One region of the Collinsella sp. LCP19S3_C9 genome, then DNA from elsewhere that is predicted to be linked to it. Evidence: predicted binding sites of a transcription regulator. Region 1 holds the regulator's gene; the other holds the start of a gene.
The links. Region 1 encodes NrdR, which represses ribonucleotide reductase genes. Its sites were predicted from a motif close to AAACACNATATATNGTGTTT; they were not measured.
Positions count from the first base shown of each region.

Region 2: nrdD (anaerobic ribonucleoside-triphosphate reductase) is a predicted target of NrdR. The motif match lies at 7,894-7,913, and genes of this name have one in related genera.

Region 1 covers NZ_JBQKDZ010000003.1:36,044-47,867, forward strand. Annotated here, with positions in the region: gene ACTQXI_RS02120 (coiled-coil domain-containing protein) at 1-312, shown strand, start outside; gene ACTQXI_RS02125 (DegV family protein) at 490-1,356, shown strand; gene ACTQXI_RS02130 (DUF1836 domain-containing protein) at 1,430-2,041, opposite strand; gene ACTQXI_RS02135 (NAD(P)/FAD-dependent oxidoreductase) at 2,196-3,134, opposite strand; gene ACTQXI_RS02140 (MGDG synthase family glycosyltransferase) at 3,252-4,553, shown strand; gene dut (dUTP diphosphatase) at 4,998-5,441, opposite strand; gene nrdR (transcriptional regulator NrdR) at 5,446-5,889, opposite strand; gene ACTQXI_RS02155 (LysM peptidoglycan-binding domain-containing protein) at 5,941-6,390, opposite strand; gene lexA (transcriptional repressor LexA) at 6,553-7,197, shown strand; gene ACTQXI_RS02165 (heparan-alpha-glucosaminide N-acetyltransferase) at 7,197-7,901, shown strand; gene hflX (GTPase HflX) at 7,886-9,175, opposite strand; gene miaA (tRNA (adenosine(37)-N6)-dimethylallyltransferase MiaA) at 9,175-10,113, opposite strand; gene miaB (tRNA (N6-isopentenyl adenosine(37)-C2)-methylthiotransferase MiaB) at 10,113-11,483, opposite strand; gene ACTQXI_RS02185 (stage V sporulation protein S) at 11,548-11,824, opposite strand, start outside.
Region 2 covers NZ_JBQKDZ010000004.1:97,763-109,586, reverse strand. Annotated here, with positions in the region: gene ACTQXI_RS03250 (4'-phosphopantetheinyl transferase family protein) at 1-576, shown strand, start outside; gene ACTQXI_RS03245 (TetR/AcrR family transcriptional regulator C-terminal domain-containing protein) at 605-1,222, shown strand; gene ACTQXI_RS03240 (thiolase family protein) at 1,565-2,830, shown strand; gene ACTQXI_RS03235 (Zn-ribbon domain-containing OB-fold protein) at 2,869-3,291, shown strand; gene ACTQXI_RS03230 (acyl carrier protein) at 3,397-3,630, shown strand; gene ACTQXI_RS03225 (phosphate acyltransferase) at 3,636-4,643, shown strand; gene buk (butyrate kinase) at 4,647-5,759, shown strand; gene ACTQXI_RS03215 (MFS transporter) at 5,834-7,033, shown strand; gene ACTQXI_RS03210 (hypothetical protein) at 7,134-7,601, shown strand; gene nrdD (anaerobic ribonucleoside-triphosphate reductase) at 8,169-10,391, shown strand; gene nrdG (anaerobic ribonucleoside-triphosphate reductase activating protein) at 10,818-11,399, shown strand; gene folE (GTP cyclohydrolase I FolE) at 11,467-11,824, shown strand, end outside.

The sequences.
Region 1 (11,824 bases):
GTCTCTCGCGCTTATAGCAAGCTTGGTTGCGCTTATTCATGGGGCGGCATTGGCCCGAACAGCTTTGACTGCTCCGGCTTTGTAAGCTACTGCCTCACCGGCCGCTACTGCCGCCTGGGCACTACCGGCACCTTCATGGGTTGGCCCCGTGTTTCTGATCCTCAGCCGGGCGACGTCGTTGTTAACTCTTACCACACCGGCATCTACATTGGTAACGGCCAGATGATCCATGCTTCCGACTACAGCACGGGCGTTATCATCAGCTCCGTTGCCGCTGGCATGAACAACAATTATATTTTCGTTCGCTATTAAGTGTTTTAACTCAGCTAACGAAAATGGACCTCGTATCCTTTGGGAGCGAGGTCCATTGTTTTATCTCGACCGCCCATTTTGTGTGTAAACTACAATCTAGTTTTGAATACTAGATATGCGCAGCATCTGTCCAAAAGATAGCTATAATTGTTGAGGAACAACTAGAAAGGACCCTCAATGAGCTGGGCACTCATCTCAGATTCGAGCTGCAATCTTCGCGATTGGCAACCAACCGCACCTCATACCACCTTTGCATTTGCACCCCTTAAGATCCGAGTGGGGGAGCGTGAATTTGTCGACGATCTCTCGCTCGATGTTCACGAGCTTAATGTTGCCATTCAATCGGAATCCAGCGCATCATCGAGCTCCTGCCCAAGCGTAGGGGAGTGGGCTGAGCTCTTTAAGCTCGCCGACAAGACGATCTGCATGCCCATCTCCGAGGGCGTCTCGGGAAGCTACAATGCCGCGGCCACTGCGCGTGACATGGTGCTTGCCGAAGAGCCCAATCGTAAGATTCACCTGGTTAATTCGCGCGCAGCAGGCGGCAAGATGGACCTGATCTTCTTACTGTTTGATCGCTATCTTGCAAGTAAACCGGATGCCTCCTTTGAGGAAGCCTGCGCCTACTTCGATAGCTTGGAGCAGAACAGCAAGATCCTCTTTAGTTTATGCAATTACGAAAACCTTGCGAAGGCCGGACGTATCCCTAAGGCGGCCGGTGTTATTGCCAACAAGCTCAACATCCGCATTTTGGGCACGGCGAGCGAAGCGGGCGAAATTGAACTCGTTGGGCATACGCGTGGCGAAAAGAAGATGCTCACCAAGATTGTCGACACCATGGAGGCCGAGGGTTTCACGGGCGGCGAGGTCATCATCGATCACGTTGAGAACGAAGCTGGAGCCCAGGCGCTTGCCGACCGCATTGTGGAGCACTGGCCGGGCTCCAAGACTATCATCATGCCCTGCAACGGCCTAGATTCCTATTACGCCGAGATGCATGGTCTCATCATCGGCTACGGCATGGGCGTGGCTTCGGGCCAATAAAGCTCAACCAAGCAAAAACGCGGGCGGGACAAAGTGACTGATGGCTCTTTGTCCCGCCCGCGTTATACGTCGCCTAGCTATTAAACCCATTGAACTTGAGGTAGCTCATCAGGTACGCCTTCGATACAAAGGACGAAACCGCACTGCGTACGAGCAATGACTCGCGCGTAACCTGATGTGCGGTATCGGGCACGGGAGTCTGCTCAAGGGAAAAAGCCGCACGAATCGATGCCTCAAGTTGATCGACTACATAATCGAAGGCCGTCGGAGCGTCGTAGCTCAAGCGCTGAATATTAAAGAGCGCCTGAACCGCAGCGATGGGCAGCACCTGCTTAAAGATACAAATGGCGATGAGACGCGCAATCTGCTCACGGCCATACTGCTTTTTAACCGGAGCAGGAACGAGGCCGACCTTTACGTAGTTATTGATCATCGAAGGCGTAATAACGGGCTGCTCTACGCAAATCGAAAGCGGCTCCATCCACAGTGCAACATATTCAATAACCTGATCGCGATAGAGCGTTACGTTGGGCAGCTGGTCATAGCGTGGCAGGCTCAACGCATTGAGTTTACCCGCCATATCGGACTGAATAAATGCATCCGGCAGCACCGTCGGCTGAATATCCTCCGGCTTAATGCTGACCGATGTATCGGACATCGGGATAACATGTTTGACGTGGTTCATAAGAGGCCTCCGTTCGTTTTCTATATTGTATTCTAGATTATCTAGTTTTGCATACCACATAGCCGCTAAGTAAAAGTGGTTGGACAGCACATTGGCGCACCGTCCAACCACTTTGCAAAAAGATAGCAACCTTACATAAGAAATATTATCGTACTTATCCTCGTAAGAAGGCGTATGCGCTGGTTGCCGCTATGGCTCCGTCCGAAACGGCGGTCACAACCTGGCGTAAACGCTTGGAACGGATATCGCCGGCAGCAAACAAGCCCGGCGTGCGCGTGGCCATCGAGTCGTCGGTAACGATACCGCCGTCAGGCGCCAGATCCACCAGATGCTGTACAAGCTCGGTATGGGGCTGCGTTCCGGCAAAGACAAAGATGCCAAACGAACCTGGATCGAAGGACTCGGAATAGGTATCACCGGTGGCGTTGTCCTTAAACGTGATAGTTGTAGGCATGGCCTCGCCCGATAGCTCCACAATACTAGTTTGGTACCTAACCGAAATATTATCTTTAGCGAGTACCTTTTGAACCACGCCATCGGGAGCACGGAACTGATCGCGGCGCAAGACGATGGTCACGCTGCTGGCAATTTCTGATAAGAACAGGGCTTCCTCGCAGGCAGCATTACCGCCGCCAATGACAAAGACCTGTTTGCCACGAAAGAACATGCCATCGCACGTCGCACAATACGAAACGCCGCGACCGCGATACGTATCCTCGCCGATAAAGCCAGCAGAGCGCGGCGTGGCGCCCATGCAAGCGATAACACTCGAGGCCAGCGTATCGCCCGTATCGTGATGCACCGTAAACAGCGCCGCATCCGCATCGTAATCGATACCCGTAACCATGCTCCATGCAACCTGTGCTCCCAGGCCCTCTGCATGTTGCTGAAAACGCTCGCCGAGTTCGGCACCGCTCAAGAGCGGAATGCCCGGATAGTTTTCGACCTCATTGGTTGTGGCGATCTGTCCTCCCGACATGCCTTGCTCAATCACGGTCGTCGTTAGATTGGATCGCGCAGCATAAATGGCTGCAGCATAGCCCGCTGGGCCGCCGCCGATAATCGCAACATCGATCGGTTGATTGGTAGTCATGGAGTGTCCTCTCATCGAAACATTGGCGTTCTTTGCGCTCATACCCAAATTTAGGAGAACATGACAGTCATGCACTACAATGATTCTTTGCGAAACAACGATGAAGGGGAGTTATCGATGGATCAAACGCAGATGGGCAATGACGCTCCCCTGCCCACGCAAAGCGCCCCCCAATCGGAACAATTGATGCCGTCACCCGGACAAAAGCCCTTAGTGACCATTGTCCACGCATCGGTTGGTTCGGGACACAAAGCGGCAGCAAACGCTATCGCACAAGCATTCGAGCTTATACGCGGCACCAAGGGCATACCGCAGGATGTCGAGATTGAGGTCTTGGATATCCTCGATTTTGGACGCATAAAATTCGACGGCAACAAAACGGCCGCATCGTTTACCGGCGCCACGCGCCCAATTTATGACTTGACCTGGCGATATACCCTTACCGGACACCTGCTTTGGGGCGGCGGCACGGCATGGTCGCGCATTATGTTCCCCGCATTTAACGAATACGTTCGCACTCGTAGGCCTATTGCCGTGGTCGCCACACATATCACGGCAGCCAACGTTGCGGTTGGTGCGCGCGTCATTACGGGCATCGACTATCCCGTCATTTGCGTGCCGACCGATTACGAGGTCGAGGGCTGGTGGCCCCATAAGGACACTGACTTATTCTGCGTGGCAAACGAGTTTATGGCCGAGACGCTCCGCCCACGCAAGGTTCCCGAGGCAAAGATACGCATTACGGGCATCCCTATTCGCGCTGGATTTGACACGGATTACAGTCGTGAGGAAGAACTCGAGAAGTTCAAACTCCCTACCGACAAGACCATTGTGCTGGTAATGGCCGGCGCCAGTTTGCCTCAACCGTACGTTCGCTTTCGCGCGGCGATGGACCAAACCCTCCCCTTCCTCCGTAGCTTCGAGGACATGCACTTTGTCTTTTTGCCGGGCAAGGACACGGAATACGCCACGCGCCTGAAAACGCTCTTCGAAGCCATGAAACTCGAAAACGTCACGGTTCTTGACTATGTCGATGACATGGCAGCGCTCATGCACGGCTGCGATCTGGCAATTCTCAAATCGGGCGGACTCACTGTTACCGAATGCCTGTGTGCACACCTGCCGATGATTCTGCTGGGCAAGTCCTATGGCCAGGAAAAGGCCAACACCACCATGCTCACCGACTTGGGCGCCAGCATGCATGTCACCACCGCACGCGAGCTCATTGTGACGCTGCGCCATCTCCACGATCATCCCGAGTCGCTCAAGGCACTGCTCATCAATGGCGAAGTGTTACGCCGTCCACACGCGGCCGAGGACATCGCCATCGCAACCATGGAGCTTGCAGGCAAGCCCCAAAAGCGCAAACGAGCCTTCTGCCGCTTCTACTGGGGCGGAAAACCCGCGCATATCCGCTAGCATTGGACTGTCCGCTTGCCTGCGGGAGGCCCCTATATATCATCCCGTGCTCAAACATTCTCGCTTCGCTGCGAAACTGCGCGCGGGACGATATATAGGGGCCTCCCGCAGGCAAGCTGCGTTTACGTATTAGCAGCTATACCAGATTCCCCACCATTAGAATCTGCAAAGGCGAAACCGGAAAATTCAAATGTAGTAAGCCAATGCGACAAAGGGACTGTTCCTTTGTCGCATTGGCTTACTAGAAAGATTGTTATATCTCAAGCATGTAGCCCTTTCGCCTGAGCCCCATACATATCGTCCCGCGCGCAGTTTCGCAGCGAAGCGAGAATGTTTGAGCATGGAATGATATGTGTGAGAGGCGGGCGGGAGGGATACGAGCGCCCCCGCGAGAATGTTTGAGCATGGAATGATATATAGGGGCCACCCACGGGTGAGCGGACATTACAATACGCCGCTAGAACCGAAACCGCCGGCTCCTCGGTCGGTTTCGTCTAGTTCGTCTACCTCCACGAGATTGACCGTAGGAACTTCTTGGATGACGAGTTGAGCGATTCGGTCACCCTTGTTGATCTGGATTTCATTGGATGGATCCAGGTTGATAAGGATGACTTTAAGCTCACCTCGATAGTGGGCGTCTATAAGACCGGGCGTGTTGACTATAGACAGCCCCTGCTTAATAGCCAGGCCACTGCGAGGCTGAACGAAGCCAGCGTATCCATCGGGCAGCGCGATCGCAAGGCCAGTAGAGACCAAGCGTCGCTCGAAGGGCTTAAGGGTACAGTCCTCATTGGCACGGAGGTCCAAACCGGCATCTGAGGGATGGGCGTATTTGGGAAGCTCGATCGTAGGGTCGAGACGCTTAATGTTGACTGTAATGTTGGACATAAAATCACCTTAGCTTGTCGAGTTCTTGCAAAAACTCATCGATGTCTTTGAAATCGCGATAGACCGAGGCAAAGCGAATGTAAGCCACCTTGTCGATCTTGGCCAGGCGCTTAAGCACCATGTCGCCCAGGTCGTGGGACGTAACAGCCGTCAGCGTACGGGAACGCAGCTCCACCTCGATGTCATCGATGAGCTCATTGAGCTTTTTCGTGTCGATGTCGCGCTTAATCGTAGCGCGCATTAAGCCGACCAGCAGCTTATTGCGATCGAACCGCTGCTTTGACCCGTCAGATTTGATGACCTCGATGGGGTCTTCGCATCGCTCGAATGTTGTGAAGCGATAGTTGCACGAACAACATTCACGACGGCGTTTAATGGTGTTATTAGATTCCTGCATACGGGAATCGACAACACGGGTATGTGCATTGCCGCATCTGGGACAGCGCATGGTACCACCTCCAAAACGATAACAAGGGTACCATGTGCCGGAGTTTAAATCTTACGAACGCGCAGGAACTTTAAGAACGTCATTCGCATCGAGTGACCCATGCTCCAGATGATTGACACTGCGAATCATGTCAGAAGTCTCCTGCGTAGAAAGACCGTCGACGGAATGCTCCTGAGCAAGCGACCACAGGGAATCGCCAGACTGAACACGGACGGTCTCATAGGTAACGTTAGATGCGGACTCGGCATATGCGGCGTGACGAGCGCTGAAGATCGAGGTAGCAAGTACAAAGAAGAGCGTGAGCGCAACGGCCAGGGCGACAATCGTCGAGGCCTTCAGAGCAACGGGGGCCGAAGTCGTGGCGACGCACTGGCTTCGGACGGGCTTGCCAGGCAGTGTTTGAAAACCAGATCGGCCGCCTTTGACAACCGTGAAAGCCGGCGCCGCAGGCGTCTCGAGCTTAAGGGCGAGGTTTCCCTGGACCATATCCGTTGCATTCATCATGTTCTCCTCTCGCGTTTTTGACGAGAACTGTTTTATCAAGCCGCGAGGACAAAAAAGTCTAGCGCGGGAACGAGTGTTCGGTTATTATTATCTTCGAACAGTTGTTCCTGTCAAGCAAACATAGAACATTTGTTTGGGTTAGGTAGAGAGGAATCCCTGATGGCTCGCAAAATTACCAAGCGACAGCAGCAGATTTACGACTTCATCAAGGAGTATCAGCAGGAAAAGGGCTATCCGCCCAGCGTGCGTGAGATGGCTTCGGCTGTGGGTCTTTCCTCCCCTAGCACCGTACATGCACATCTCTCCGCACTGGAAGCACGCGGCCTGCTCAAACGTGACGCCACCAAGCCTCGTGCCCTAGAGCTCTTTGACGAGGACGGAGCCTCCGTCTCCATCTCAAAGTCCGATGAGCCCACGGCACCCCGCGGAACCGTATCGCTACCCCTCGTGGGCCGTGTCGCCGCAGGGATCCCCATCCTTGCCGAGCAAAATATCGAGGACACCTTTACCATCCCGACCGAGATCGCAACGGACCAGGGGTCTTTTATCCTCGAGGTCCACGGCAATTCGATGATTAACGTCGGTATCCTTAACGGCGACTATATCATCGTTCGCGAACAGAAGAGTGCCATGAATGGCGAGATCGTTGTGGCCATGATCGATGGCTCCGCAACGGTCAAAACGTTCTACAAGGAGCAGGGACGAGTTCGCTTGCAGCCCGAAAACGACACCATGGAGCCCATCTATGCGACAAATCCGACGATCCTGGGCAAGGTCGTTGGATTGATGCGCCGGTTCTCGTAATGCAAAACCGCATCACGGTCTTTGATACCATTCGCGGATTTACCATGCTGTCGATGGCAGGATTTCATGCTTGCTACGATCTTGCCTATCTTTATGGTTGGGATATGCCCTGGTTTACTCAGACCATCTTCCAAGACATCTGGCGTGCCAGCATCAGTTGGGTATTTTTGTTTATTGCCGGCTGGATGTGCACCCTCTCGCGCAACAACATCAAGCGTGCCGTCAAATATGCCGCTGCCGCTTTTGTCGTATGGGTCGCGACGACGCTCGTCTCAGTCGATGACTCGGTGAACTTCGGCATCATGTTCTGCATGGCGGCCTGCACCGCCATTGTCGCGCTCGCGCGTCCGGTGATCGTTAAAGTGCCGTCGGTATGGGGTATAGCAATTTGCCTCACACTTTTTACCCTTACCTGGAGCATTCCTAAAACGGTTTATCCTATCCCCTATTTAGCTTGGCTGGGTTTCCCAAGTCCAAACTTTGTCTCTGGTGATTACTATCCAGTCATACCATTCGTATTTATGTACCTTGCAGGCTTCTTTGCCGCCCACACGACTCAGGAAGCAAACTATGAGGCGCCGGGATGGGCCTATGCGAATCCCATCCCGGCGCTCGCAAGTCTCGGGCGCCATGCGCTGCCGTTCTACCTGCTGCATCAACCGGTTATCTTGGGTGTACTGGAGCTGATTTACTCTGTTCGATAACGCTCGAGACGCGGTGCGATACGGGCTGGAAGCTTTGCCACAATACGAACGCCGTCCTCGAGGTATTCCTCGTGCAGAAGGGTTCCCTGTTCGTGCACAAGCGTGATTAACGCGCCCTCTCGATACGGGATATCGGCCGAGAGCAACACGTCCGTAGCGGCCGCTTCACGAGCGATGCGATCGACTAAGTCATCAAGGCCCTCACCCGTCTGAGCCGAGAACAATACCGCCTCGGGATAGCGCCGGCGAAAGCTCAAGCGGTCGACGCTATCGAGCAGATCGATTTTATTGAACACGGTAAGCGTCAGGCGCTCACCGGCACCAATCTCGTCAAGGACACGATCAACCGCCTCAAGCTGACGCTCGTAATCCTCATCGGAAGCATCCACAACTTTAAGAACCAAATCGGCGCCGAGCACCTCGGAAAGCGTAGATTTAAACGCGTCGACCAGGCCATGGGGCAGTTTTTGAATAAAGCCAACGGTATCAGTGATCGTCATGCCACGGCCACCGGGTAAACGATACGAACGCGTCGTAGGATCGAGCGTGGCAAACAGCTTATCCTGCGAAAGTACCGTGGATCCCGTCAATCGATTAAGCAACGTCGACTTACCGGCATTGGTGTAGCCAGCCAACGCTACGCGAAACGCCGGAGATTCAATACGGCTTTTCGATTGCACATCACGACGTTGTTCAACCTGTTTCAATTCGCGTCGAAGAGCTGCGATCTTATCGCGAATCAGGCGACGGTCGACCTCGAGCTGGCTTTCGCCCTGGCCAAAACGCGATCCAATGCCGCCACGCGTCTGTTCCTTAGCAAGGTGGCTCCACATACCTCGCAGACGGGGCAGCAGATACTGTAACTGAGCCAGCTGCACCTGTAAGCGACCCTCACGCGTCTGAGCATGCAGGCCAAAGATATCCAAAATCAACGCCGTGCGGTCAATAATCTTGACCGGTTCGCCCACGGCTTTCTCAAGATAGGACTGCTGTGAAGGAGTCAAGTCGTCGTCGAAGATTACAACATCCGCATCCATACGATGCACCAAACCGCATAGCTCCTCGACCTTACCGGAGCCGATAAACGATTTGGGATAAGGTTTAACCAGACGCTGAGACAAGCGTGCCACGCATTGGGCTCCAGCAGTGTGAGCCAAGCGCTCGAGCTCGTCGAGCGAACGGTCGAGCGGCCAGGCGTTATCGCGCCACTCAACACCAACCAAGACGGCACGCTCAGGTTCAGGCGCCGTGGGAACCAAGGGAAAACGTGCCATTAGGCAGCCTCGATACGACGGTAGATATCATCGACGACCTCATCGATCGTAAACTCATCCATATCGAACCACACGATGCGGTCGTCCCGCTTAAACCAGGAAAGTTGGCGCTTGGCATAGCGACGTGAGCGCATCTTGATAAGCTCGCGAGCCTCATCCATGGTAATAGCGCCTCGCAAGGCATCAATAATCTCTTTGTAACCGATTGCCTGCATCGACGTGAGTGCATCACCCAGGCCCTGGTCCATAAGGCCACGGACCTCATCGACCAGCCCCTGCTCAAACATAAGGTCGACACGCAGGTTAATGCGCTCATACAGCACTTCACGGCTACGCGTCAGACCAAACCACAAGGCATGATAACGCTCACGTGGAACGCTGAATTTAGACTTCTGCTGGGCATACGACACACCGTCATCGTGCATCTCGAGCGCACGGATCACGCGGCGCACGTTATGGGGATGAATCACGGCAGCCGATTCCGGATCACGCTCGGCAAGCAGGGCATGCATAGCTTTCTCGCCAATACGCTCGGCAAGCTCCTGATAACCCGCGCGGCGTTCGTCCTCGAGCTCTCCCGAAGGAAAATCCATTTCATCGAGTGCAGCCTTAAGATACAAGCCCGTGCCGCCGCAAAAGACCGGAAGCCGTTGCTCACCAAGCAAACGCTCGATATGCGCCCGGGCATCAGACTGATAGAGCGCAGCAGAATACGCGACGCCCGGGTCCACGATATCGACAAGACGCAGGGGCACCGAGCACTCCTCGGGCATCATCTTGGCCGTACCGATATCCATACCGCGATAGATTTGCATCGCGTCACACGATAACACTTCAGACGACAGACGAGAGGCCAGGCGGTCGGCAACATCACTCTTGCCGACCGCCGTCGGACCGACGATCGCTACGGCAGAAAGGTTTGTGCCGGGGGAAACCATTAGCGAGGCTCACCCACAACGGAGCCAGACAGATACCACGTCTTGGCGACATCCACATCGACGTCGACGATTTTGCCGATAAGCTGATCGATACTATAACCAGCGGGAATCGGCGCATGCACTGTCTGGTTCTTAGGACTTTTACCAAGAAGGACAGCGTCGTTTTTCTTGCTCGTGCCCTCAATAAGCGCAGGTACCACGGTGTGAAGCTCGCCCTGGTTATACTCATATGCCGTCGTCTCGATAACCTTGACCAGACGGTTAAAGCGCTCAAGGATAACCTCATGCGGGGTGGGATCATAAATCTCAGCTGCCGGGGTACCGGCGCGCTTGGAGTAAATAAACGTGTAGGCCTGGGCATAGCGAACCGTCTCGGCAAGCGAGAGCGTCTGCTCAAAGTCTTGCTCGGTCTCGCCCGGGAAGCCCACGATGATGTCGGTCGAAAGCGCAATTTCGGGCATACGGTTACGAATGCGATCGACCAGGCCCAGATAATCCTCGCGCGTGTACCGACGATTCATCTCTTTAAGGATACGCGTGGAACCCGACTGAACGGCTAGGTGAAGCTGCGGCATAACGGCAGGTGTCTCGGCCATAGCATCGATGGTCTCGGGAAGCAAATCCTTGGGGTGCGAAGAAGTAAAGAAGATACGCTCGACGCCCGTATCACCCACGGCGCGCAGCAGGTCGGCAAAGCGCGGCTTGCCAAAGAGATCGCGACCGTAGGAGTTAACGTTTTGTCCCAGCAGCGTAATCTCGCGCACACCCTGACGCACCAGACCCGTCACCTCGTCGACAATCTCCTCGAAGGGGCGGCTCTTCTCGCGACCACGGACGTACGGCACGATGCAGTACGTGCAGAAGTTGTTGCAGCCCGTCATGATGGGCACCCATGCATGATACTGCGTCTCGCGATGCCACGGCATACTCATGGCGTCCGTATCTTCATGCTCATTCGTGCGGATATGGCGCTTGCCATCCATAAACGCCTCGGCGATAAGCTCCGCCACGTGCGCAATCGAATGCGTACCAAAAATAACGTTGACGTTATCGACGTTGGTGAGCAAGCCCTCGCCATCGCGCTGAGCGATGCAGCCACCCACGGCGACCACACGCTTACCCGAAGGAGAAGGAGGAAGACTCTTGCAGGAATTGCACTGACCGTACAGGCGCGTATCGGCAGCCTCGCGCACACAGCATGTCATGAATACGACAATATCGGCATGCTCCGGATCGAGCGCCATAAGACAGCCATAGGAATCGAGCAAACCGCTCACGCGCTCGGAGTCATGCTGATTCATCTGGCAGCCGAATGTGCGAATAAAATAGGTTTTACCGGCAAGAATATCGCGTACGAAACGCTGGTCCATGAGCTTACATCCTAACGATGATATCGACGGGGCACAAAGGTGCTACAAACGTGCGAAAACTCGCTTACGCAACAGGCTTAACGTCGTCCATGACGACATTGTCCATAGCAGCCCGATTAATCTGGTGAACGTAGATAGAGAGACGGATTGCCGTGCGAGACTCCCCGTTAATGAGGATGTCAGAGAACACCGGCGCACAAGAGACATCAAAGCCAGTCGGAATCAGAAAACCTCGCGCAATGGCAACGGCCTTTATGGCCTGGTTGACGGCGCCGGCACCGACGCACTGAATGTTGACGGGAACGCCATCTTTGACCATACCGGCAATGGCGCCGGCAACG
Region 2 (11,824 bases), on a different contig from region 1:
GTCGATCTTGCGCCGATATCACCTCATTATGCCGCTCGTGCTCTAAACAATGACCTTCCGTATTCTTCTCGTCGAGAAGCTGCCGGTGTGGGTGCGCTTCTTCGTGACGTTTTGGGTGTCTACGAGGATACGCAGCTTGTGTGCTCTTCATTTGGCAAGCCTGAACTTGCAGATACTAATGCCCCCTCCATTTCGATTTCGCATGCCGCCGGTACGGTCGTTCTTGCTGTTTCTGAGGCCGCGCAGTTATCTGGAGGACCTATAGGCGTAGACATTGAGTCGATGGATGAGGTATCGCCCCTAGCGGTTAGTCGAATGGCAGCCACCGAGGAGCGTGCATGGATTGACACTGCGGGCAATCAGCGGGATCGCTGCCGTCGCATGTGCCAGGTATGGACGCGCATCGAGGCCATCCTCAAGGCTGAAGGCGTCGGGTTTTCGATTGACCCTCGCAAAGATGGTATGCCCGACGGATGGAATACTTCGTCGGTGACATACGGTCGCTGTGTCATCTCTTGTGCGGCGCGCTCTACGCCTCGTATCGTCCTCAAGGAGCACACCTTTCGGGTAGCATAGGAGCCAATCGCCAATAGGGGAGACCGGTATGTCACTGAACGCTCAAAACGATATTGCTTCACGGATCGAGGATGCCGTCTTTGAACTTATGGCGACAACTCCGGTGCAGTCGATTAAGGTGGCCGAGGTACTTCGCCTTGCCCATACATCCAAATCTACGTTCTATCGCTGTTATCGCTCTGTCGATGATGTGGTTAAACGTTTTGAAGATGAGCTGCTGCAGAATATGCAGGACATCAATGATGTTGCGCTGGAGGCTCGTTTTGGCGATGCGCAGCTGGACCCTACGCCCACGATGATCAAGCGCATGGAGATCCTCAAGGCTAATCGCTCGAAAGTTTTGGCGCTTAACAGCGAAAACGGGGATCCCGTGTTCACGCATAAGGCTACGATTTTCATGCATGAGTATTTTCGCGACCGTCTGCGCTCAACATTTTCTGATGAGACCGATCTTGACCTGTATCTGGCTTTTGCTCTCGCGGGTCACCATAACCTTATCCAGTACTGGCTCGAGGTCCGTCCTGATTTGGAGGCACGCACCGTTGCCGCTGCGCTCAATCGCATGCTCTATGCGCCGCTGTTTGTCGACGATGCCGCGCGCCATTGGCACCCACGTATTCCCGATTTTGAAAAGCTGCTCGGGTGAGCGGCTGTTTTTTAGGGATGAACGGTTGCTCATGCAGTGAACTCAAAGTGCTCCGGCCCTATGAATCGGCTTTAAGCATGGTCATTTATCTGCTATTTGGAACGAAATTAAGTTATGTGTACCAAATGATGGGACACATAGCGGCTTTTTGTCCCACAACACCAAATAAACCCTCGTAAACTAAAGCTACGTTCAAAAGAACCACTGCAGTAGTTCAACGTGTGACGGTACAGAAAAGCCGCGAGCGCTCTCTCACCTTCGCTCGCGGCTGGACTGCGCCATCATTCCGTACACCTTCACATGATTAGGATGTGATATTCAGTGGTTACGCTCGGAAAGAACATGCGCAGTGTCTCGATTGTAGGCGTAGGCTGCACCCCGTTCAAGGATTTTGAGGAGCATCCCGAGACCCAGGGCATTGGCGAGGGCGAGGCGTTTGGCTATGCGGCCCTCGAGGCAATTGCCGATGCCGGTCTTGAGCCCCGCGATATCGACTTTTTCTATCACTGCAGCGCCAATCCGTATCTCGTTGGCGATTGCATTACCCCAAACATGCAGGTTGCCGATTGGTTTGGCGTTCGCGCCAAGGGCTCTGTCCATCATTCCGAGGCTTGCTGCACGGGCTACGTCGCCCTTGAGCAGGCCGTGATGGCAGTCGCCTCCGGTGCCTACGATGTTGTCCTTACGGGTGCCTGCGATTTGGCTTCGACGCTTCCCGTTGAGCATATGCCCTCCCATATTCGTCAGGACTTTACGCTCGACGTCATGATTCCCTCGCTCGATAAGATCTATGACCGTGCTTATGGTCGCCCGCTCGATGGCGCCTTTGGCGTGTCGTTCGATAACTGGATCAACGAGTATTCGATGCAGTACGACCTTACCGCCGATCAGATCGATGACGCCCTGAACGGCCTTACCAAGAGCCTTCGCCGCGGTGCCGTCCTGAATCCCCTTGCCTGGTACGAGACCACGGTCGAGGAGGACGCGAAGGCAGCTGGGTTCGATACCGCCGATGAATATCTCAAGAGCATGTACAACCCGCGCGTTACGCAGTACCTGCGCGTTACCGGCTTTGAGAAGAAGTGCGACGGTGCCGCTGCTGTTGTCGTAATGCCCACGGAGAAGGCCAAGGCCATGGGTGTCCCGTATGCACCTATCGAGGTTCTGGGTACGGGCGCCTCTGCTGTCGAGGCCGGTCTGCTCCACAACGAGCACTGGGCTACCGAGCTTGCCGCCAAGCAGGTCTATGACCTTACCGGCGTGAGCCCCGACGAGATCGACCTGTTCATGTGCAACGACTTCTTCCTGGCTTCTGAGATCGTTTCGGCCGAGGAGTGCGGCTATATTCCGCGCGGGGAGGCTTGGAAGTACGCGATCGATGGTCGCACCGCTTTTGACGGCGATAAGCCCATCAACCCGCACGGTGGCCGCTGCAACTTCGGTCACGCTCATGGCGCATCCGGCATCGCCGATATCGTCGAGGCCGTCAAGCAGATGCGTGGCGTCGCCGGTGCTACCCAGATGAAGAAGATCCCCGAGACGGCGTTCCTGCGCGGTTTTGGCGGTTCTCAGAACGTGCGCTGCCAGATTCTTCGTATCGTCGCCTAAGCGACCGCGGTTTTCGATTTCCCATAAGGAGTATTCTCATGCAACTCAAAGATATGGAGCCCGTGGTCAAGAAGTTCTACACGGGTCTTGAAGAGGGCATCTATTGGGCACGTCAGTGCCCCGAGTGCGGAGCTGTCGAGTTTCCGCCCCACCTTGCCTGCAATGCCTGCGGCTACCACAAGACCGACTGGGTCCAGGTTTCCGGCCACGGCCGTCTGATCGATTTTACCCTGCCTGGTCCGCAGAACGACAAGCCCTACCTCAAGGAGTATGGCAAGTACGCCTACGGCGCCGTCGATATCGACGAGGGTTCTCAGTACACCTACGTCATCTACGGCATTACCAAGAAGAAGGCCCCCGAGATTCGCGCCAAACTCATGGCGGGCGAGACCGTTGGCGTCCATGCCAAGGTCATCGACCGTCCGGGCTACAAAGAGCTTACGTTCGAGCTTGACGACTAAGTTTTCACCCTTGTAACAATTCGATTCCTCTCTTAGGCCACGGCGGGACCCATGTCTCCAGCCCGCCGTGGTCGCCCCTCTGTTTTATCTTAGAAAGGCTTTGCCATGAACGATGAACTCACTCAGCAGATTTGCGATTTTGCCAAGTCCGCCTACAACTATGACGGCGATGTGACCCCCGAGACGACGTTTGAGACCCTGGGCAAGGGCTCGATGAAGATGATTGCCCTGACGTCCATGATCGAGAACGAGCTCGATGCCGAGGTTCCCGTTCGCGAGGTCATGGTCATGAAGACCATCGGCGAGCTTATCGAGCGCACTGCCGAAGAGATGGAGTAACTGCCATGGACCTGATGCAGACCCTGCGCGAGCAGGCTGCCGCCAAGCCTATGCGCGTTGCTTTTCCCGAGGGCGAAAACGAGACCATGATGCAGGCGGTCGCAAAGATCGCTGCCGAGCATCTTGCCGAATGCGTGCTGGTTGGCGACGGCGGTAAGCTCAAGGAGCTTGCCGACGAGCGCGGTATCTCCCTTGACGGCATCGAGATTGTCGATGTGACCGACGAGGAGGCGAACGCCGCCTGCTGTGAGCGCTACCTTTCGCATCCGGATTGCAAGTTTAAGTCCAAGGGCGCCGCGCGCCGTATGACGCGCCCGCTTGAGCGCGCTCTTATTTTGCAGGTGCTCGGCGATGTCGACGTAATGTTCGCCGGCATCGATAACGCCACGGGCGATATTATCCTGGCGGGACAGACCATCGTCGGCCTTGCCGACGGGGTGGACACCGTGAGCTCGTGCGGTATCGCCGACATTCCCAATTGGAACGGCGGTGAAGGCGGCCTTTTGGCTTTTGGCGATTCCGCCGTTTGCGTTGACCCCACGAGCGAGGAGCTTGCCTCGATCGCGATTTCGTCGAGCGAGACGGTGCGCTCGCTGACCGGATGGGATATCCGTTGCGCACTGCTTTCGCATTCGACTGACGGTTCGATGGATAACGAACTTGTCGACAAGGTGCGTCGTGCTCGCGAGATTGCCAACGATCGCCGTCCCGATCTTGCCATCGACGGCGAGTTCCAGTTTGATTCGGCGATTAACCCCAAGGTTGCGGCCAAGAAGGTACATCGTGAGTCCGCTGTTGCGGGCCAAGCCAACGTGGTCATCTGGCCCGATATCAACGTAGGCAATATCGGCGTCAAGATCATCCAGAATCTGACCGGTGCAAATGCCTACGGCCCCATGCTTCAGGGCTTCAAGAAGATCGTGTGCGATTGCTCGCGCTCTGCGCCCGTCGACGAGATCGTCGGCAACGTGGTGATGAGCTGCGTGCGTGCCCAGGCGCTTAAGGAGGCTTAAGGCATGTCCGATAAAAAGACTCCCTGGCGTGTCCTGGTAATCAACCCGGGTTCCACTTCCACGAAGGTGGGCGTTTTTGAGGGCGATGAGTGCAAGCTCAGCAAGAACGTTGCGCACGATGCAAAGGACCTTGCCCAGTTCGACGGGGTTTCGGCTCAGATGCCGTATCGCTGCGATCTGATTCTTGGAGCACTGGAGGAGGCGGGCCTAAAGCTCGAGGACTTTGATGCATTTGTCGGTCGCGGCGGCGGCTTACTTTCGCTGCCCGGCGGCACGTATGCCATCAATGAGGTCATGCTCGAGCATGCCCGCATCGGTGCGAACGGCATTCAGCACCCGGCGCAGCTGGGTCCCCAGATTGCCCATGAGTTCGCCTCAAAGACGGGAAAGCCCGCTTTTGTGGTGAATCCTCCCGATACCGACGAGCTGTGCGACCTCGCACGTATGACGGGCATTAAGGGTGTGTATCGAAACGTGCATCTGCACGCCCTTAATCTCAAAGAGACCGCCATCCGCCATGCGGCAAAGCTCGGTCGCCCCTACGATGAGTGCAACTTCATCGTTTGCCATATCGGCGGCGGCATCTCTATCTCGGCTCATCTTAAGGGCAAGATGGTTGACGGCAACGACATCGTCGGCGGCGAGGGCCCCATGGCACCGACGCGCTGCGGATCGGTTCCCGCGATCGAGGTCGCAAAGTACACCGCGGAACACGGCCTTGATGTCGCCCGCGCCCATTGCATGAAGACCGGCGGTTTCGTTGACCTTTTGGGTACCTCCGATGCCATCGAGGTGTGCGATCGTGCTGCAGCGGGCGATAAGGCCGCAACTCGCGCCTGGGATGCAATGGTCTACCAAATCTGCAAGTGGATTGGCGAGATGGCCTGTGTGCTGAAGGGCGATGTCGACGGCATCTTGCTCGGAGGCGGCATGGTCCACAGCAAGGAGCTCGTTGCCTCGATTGAGGAGTGCTGCTCTTGGATCGCCCCCGTATCGGCTTATCCCGGCGAGTTTGAACTCGAGGCGATGGCGTCCGGCGCCTGCCGCGTGCTCGATGGCGTCGAGGAGGCGCTCGTGTACAGCGGAGAGCCCGTGTTCGCCGGATTCAACGACTGATAGTGCTGTATTTGGGGCGGCCGATGGTGACGTCCGGCCGCCCCGACCCTTTTCTTTAAGTGTAAGGATGGATCATGGATAAAACCAAGATTAAGTACCTGGTGGGCATTTATGCCGCCGCCATGTGCATTATGGGCATGTCGGTGCCCGTCCCCATCGTGGCCTCTGTCGCGGCGGCGTTTCCCAACGAAAACATCGCTGCCGTCCAGATGATCATCGGCATCATCCCGTTGATGATGGCGCTGTCCGCTATGCTCGTTTCTTCCCAGCTCGCCTCTCGCGTGTCCAAGAAGAAGACGACGCTTGTCGGTCACGTTATCGTGATGCTGGCAGGCGCCTCGGTGCTGGTGTTCCACGACTCACTCGGCCAGGTCTTAGCGGCTTCTGCCGTGATGGGCCTTGGCCTCGGCGCCGTGCAGAACTCGACCGACGCCTTGATCGCCGACTATTTCGGCGGAAAGCAGCGCTCGTTTGTCATGGGCATCTACTCCACTTTTGTTGCACTGGGCGGCATTATCTGGACGATGGTTTCCGGCATTTTGGGTTCTGCCGAGTGGTTCCACAGCTATGCGGCGTACTTCATCATGATCATTTTCATCGTGATCGAGGCTGTTTGCCTTCCCGAGGGTCATCTTGAGCCCAAGCGCAAGGTCAACGTGTTTGCCAATATGCCTAAAGAGGTCGCAAATATCACGCTCATGAGCTTTGTGTTCGTACTCACGTTCCAGCTCTTCAGCTCCAACGTTTCGCTGCTTGTCGTGGGTCGCGGCTTTGGCGGTACCGTGGAGTCCGGTCTTGCCTCTACCGTTATGACCGTTGCCGGTATTGCGGCTGGTCTTTTGGTCGGTCCGCTGTTTGCCAAGTTTAAGAACCTGGCTATGCCGATCGCATGGGGCGTGACGCTCGTTGGCCTGGGCATGACGCTGGTTGCGCCCGCCTTTATGGTGCTGTGCGTTGCGGGCTTTGTCGTTGCGCTGGGCAAGGAGACCTACGTGCCGCTGGAGGGCAATTTTGCCGCCGGCAACTCTGCCCCCGAGGGACGTGCGTTTAACCTCGCCATTGGCATGGCAGGCATCAACTTTGACATGGCACTGTCTCCCATTGTGTTTGAGGCCGTGACGTCGCCGTTTGGTGCAACGATTGACCAGAAGTTCATCGCCGGCATGATCGTCTGTGCGGCTTGTGTCGTCTTTGGCGCCATTAAGTATCGCAAGCTCACCCCGGCCCAGCTTGCCGAGGCCGAGACGATGGCGGCCAGCGGCGAGGCGGAGTAGCCGCTCTTGTAGTTGCTTCGCCGCACATCATGTTTTATCGGGGCCGCCGACATATGCCGGCGGCCCTCTTTCTATCAATGACTTTGAAAGGCTTTAGGCTATGAAGTTACCTGTCAACCGCGTTATCGGTATTCTCAACGGCTTCTTCAACCCGCTATTGCTCTGCGCGTTTCTCCCCATCATTGAAGGGGCGCCTGGCTTGGATCTGACGAGCCCCACGGGCTTTTGGGGACAACTCATCGTGGCCACGGTGATCGCCGAGGTTCTGAGCGCACTCCCGCTGTTTGGCAAAACGGTTGGTATGTGCCTGGACTTTTTTGGTTTTGAGCAGGGGAGTGCATCGCACAAGATCGCCGGTACGGTCATCGGCGCCACGCTCCTTTTTATGGTGATCGGTTTTGGCGAGATTGCCTTCCAGGGAGGATTCGGAACGATTGAAGGCCGTACGTTCTTCGCGCGCTGGGCGGGCCTTGTCACAAAGGGGTGGGCTTTTGTGGTTATCGCCGGCGTGCTGCTCGATCCCTTTACAGCGGCTCTCGGCCGCATGATAGCTCGCGAAGAGAACTAATAGCTCCTCGCCTATCGAATGCCGGCGGACGGGGTGCCGGGGCTGTAGTCTTCCGAGCGTTTGCAGCCCCGTCGCTCCGTCCGCCGGCATTCGACCGCAACATGTTGGTCAAGCATAATCTTTTGGATTCTTTTCGCGTGAGCGGCTTGGTTTTGGTAGGATTTGTCGGCGGCTTGACTAGGGGGTTTTATAACTGCCTTGCAGGTAGCCGCGTTGGTAACGTTTTACCGACTTGCCAAGAAACCCTCATAATTAATGTGTCTGTAAAATGACCAATTGCTTTGACCTGCTGAAACACTATATGTTGTGTTTAACCTAAAAAAAGAATACAGGATATAGAGGCGTCTTTGTCGTATGATAGATGTCGGACAGAGAACGAAGACCTTGTTCGTCCCATTTGGACACGCCTTTGAGCCGCTTGATCGGCCGCGAGGATTGTCCGCATGAGGACCTATGGTTTATCGAGAACACAGATTGCGCGACGGCGCCGCAAGACAGGGACAAGCCCTGCCAGGCATCGTTTGGCTCTGAAGCGCAATGGGATTACGACGCGAAAGAGGCAAGAGGATGAAGATCATCAAGCGCAGCGGCACCGAGGTTGCCTTTGACATCGATAAGATCGTCAATGCGATTCGCGCCGCCAACTTGGAGGTCGAGGAGGGCTCTCGTCTTACCGACCGCCAGGTGATCTACGCGGCGCAAAACGTCGCCGAGGCATGTGAGAAGGCCGGCCATACCGTATCGGTCGAGGAGATCCAGGATCTGGTCGAGGACGAGATCATGCGTCTCGACTGCTACGAGGTCGCTCGCCGCTACATCATCTATCGTTATGTTCAGAGCCTGAAGCGCCAAAAGAACACGACCGACGACAAGATCCTGTCGCTGATCGAGTGCAATAACGAAGAGGTTAAGCAGGAGAACTCCAATAAGAATCCGACCGTCAATTCCGTTCAGCGCGACTATATGGCCGGCGAGATTTCCAAGGACCTGACCCAACGCGTGCTGCTGCCCCAGGAGATCGTGGATGCCCATAATGAGGGCCTGATCCATTTCCACGATTCGGATTACTTTGCCCAGCACATGCACAACTGCGATCTGGTGAACCTGGAGGACATGCTCCAGAACGGCACCGTTATCTCGGGCACGCTGATCGAGAAGCCGCACAGCTTCTCGACCGCCTGCAACATCGCGACGCAGATTATCGCCCAGGTTGCTTCCTCCCAGTACGGCGGTCAGTCTATTTCGCTGACCCATCTCGCCCCGTTCGTTGAGGTGAGCCGTCAAAAGATTCGCGGCGAGGTCGCTCGCGAGCTTGAGGAGCTCGGTGTTTCGGCATCTGCCGAGAAGGTTCGCGAGGTCGTTGAGGAACGCCTGCGCGATGAGATTCGTCGCGGCGTCCAGACGATTCAGTATCAGGTCGTGACCCTTATGACCACGAATGGCCAGGCGCCGTTCGTGACGGTCTTTATGTATCTCAATGAGGCCCGTACGCCCCAGGAGAAGCACGACCTTGCCATGATTGTGGAGGAGACGCTTCGTCAACGCTATGAGGGCGTTAAGAACGAAGCCGGCGTGTGGATCACCCCGGCGTTTCCCAAGCTCATCTACGTGCTCGAGGACGATAACATCCGCGAGGATTCGCCGTACTTCTATCTGACCAAGCTCGCCGCCAAGTGCACCGCCAAGCGCATGGTGCCCGACTACATCTCCGAGAAGAAGATGCGCGAGCTCAAACTGTCTAAGGGCGAGACCGCCGGCAACGGCGATTGCTATACCTGCATGGGTTGCCGCAGTTTCCTGACGCCCGACCGTTCGGGCAACGGCTTTAACAATGTCGCCAACGCTCTGAACTATGACCCGACCAAGCCTAAGTACTATGGTCGCTTTAACCAGGGTGTTGTGACCATCAACCTGCCCGATGTTGCGCTGAGCTCGCATCAGGACATGGACAAGTTCTGGAAGATCTTCGATGAGCGCCTTGAGCTGTGCCACCGCGCCCTGCTGTGCCGTCATGAGCGCCTGATGGGCACGCTTTCGGATGCTGCGCCGATTCTTTGGCAGTACGGTGCCTTGGCGCGCCTTAAGAAGGGCGAGACGATCGACAAGCTGCTCGTGGGCGGTTATTCCACCATTAGCCTGGGTTACGCCGGTCTGTATGAGTGCGTCAAGTACATGACGGGCCACAGCCACACCGAGAAGGAGGGCACGCCGTTTGCCATGGCCGTCATGCAGCACATGAACGACAAGTGCGCCGAGTGGAAGGCCGAAAGCGATATCGACTTCTCGCTGTACGGCACCCCGCTTGAGTCGACGACCTACAAGTTCGCCAAGTGCCTGCAGCGCCGTTTCGGCATTATCCCGGGCGTGACGGACAAGGGCTACATTACTAACAGCTATCACGTCCACGTGTCCGAGGAGATCGATGCCTTCGACAAGCTTAAGTTTGAGGGTATGTTCCAGCAGCTTTCGCCGGGCGGTGCTATCTCCTACGTTGAGGTTCCCAACATGCAGGACAACCTCAAGGCGGTCATTCGCGTAATGCAGTACATCTACGACAACATCATGTACGCTGAGCTCAACACCAAGAGCGATTACTGCCAGGTGTGCGGCTATGACGGCGAGATTCGCATTGTCGAGGACGATGGCAAACTGGTGTGGGAGTGCCCCAATTGCGGCAATCGTGACCAGGAGAAGATGAATGTCGCCCGTCGCACGTGCGGCTACATCGGTACCCAGTTCTGGAACCAGGGTCGAACCGAGGAGATCCGCGACCGCGTGCTGCATCTCTAATAACCATCCCAGGCTGCCCCGTAGCGAGGCCCCGGACCTTTACTCGCTATTTCGGACAGCCCTGGCTCACGACGGAGGCGCCACTGGCGCCTCCTGTTCGTGCGGAACTCATATCGAGCAAAGGTCCGGGGCCTCGCTACGGGGCAGCCAAGTTGATGTAGCTGAGATGCAGTATGCGGTCTGCTCACTCCTCGAAGTTCTTGGCGGAAATAATTCGAGCTGCAGCTGCGATTTACTTGCGATGGCGGTTGAGCCGCAACCCAGTTTTTATTGGACCTCGAACCCCATACTCGATGTTCGCTTTGTTCACCGAGTGTCGCTCGCGAGGGATCTGGAGCATATCGTCCCGCCCGCAGTTTCGCAGGCCGAAGGCCGAGAATGTTTGAGGACGGGATGATATGCTCCAGACCCCCAGGAAGGTTACCTATGAACTACGCGAACATTAAGTATTTCGACATTGCTGATGGAGAAGGCGTTCGTACTTCTCTGTTTGTGAGTGGGTGCCGTCGTGGGTGCAAGAATTGTTTTAACTCCGTCGCGTGGGACTTTGCCGCGGGTGAACCGTTCGATCGTGCCGTCGAGGACAAAATCATCGAGAGTCTTGATCATCCCTTTATTGATGGCCTGACGATTCTGGGCGGGGAGCCTATGGAACCCGAGAACCAGGCGGGGCTCGTTGATTTTATCGAACGCGTGCGTGCGACCTATCCTGTGGAGTCTGGGAAGACCATTTGGTGCTTTACCGGTGATGTGCTCGAGGAACTAATGCCGGGCGGCCGCCACCATACCGACGTGACGGACCGTATCCTTGCTTGCCTCGACATGCTGGTAGACGGTCCGTTCGTTCAAGATCTGTACGATATCTCGTTGCGCTTTAGGGGCTCGAGCAATCAGCGCGTGATCGACATGAACGCCACGCGCGCTCGTGCTGCGCGCGAGGGCGTTGCGCTTTGCGACGCTGTGGAGCTTTGGCGGGACGATCCGGTCTATTCGACCCATACTATGTAGCTGGAAGAGGTTGCGTGCCAGCGTGGTACCATAGCGCGAACGCGAAATCGAAAAAAGTGAGGCCCAGATGGTCGATCAGGAAAAAGTCGAGACTGCTATTAAGCTGCTGCTTGAAGGTATAGGCGAGGACCCAACTCGTGAGGGCCTACTGGAGACCCCGGCACGCGTCGCCCGTATGTATGGCGAGATTGCCGGCGGTATGGGCCGGAGTGCCGAGGAGCACCTGTCCAAAACCTTTGCCGTCGCTTCGAACGATTTGGTTATCGAGCGCGACATTACGTTTTACTCGCTGTGCGAGCACCATCTGCTGCCGTTTTATGGCAAGGCTGCGATCGGCTATATCCCTAACGGTCGCGTGGCGGGTCTGTCTAAGCTTGCTCGCACGGTTGAGGTCTATGCCCGTCGTCTGCAGCTGCAGGAGCAGC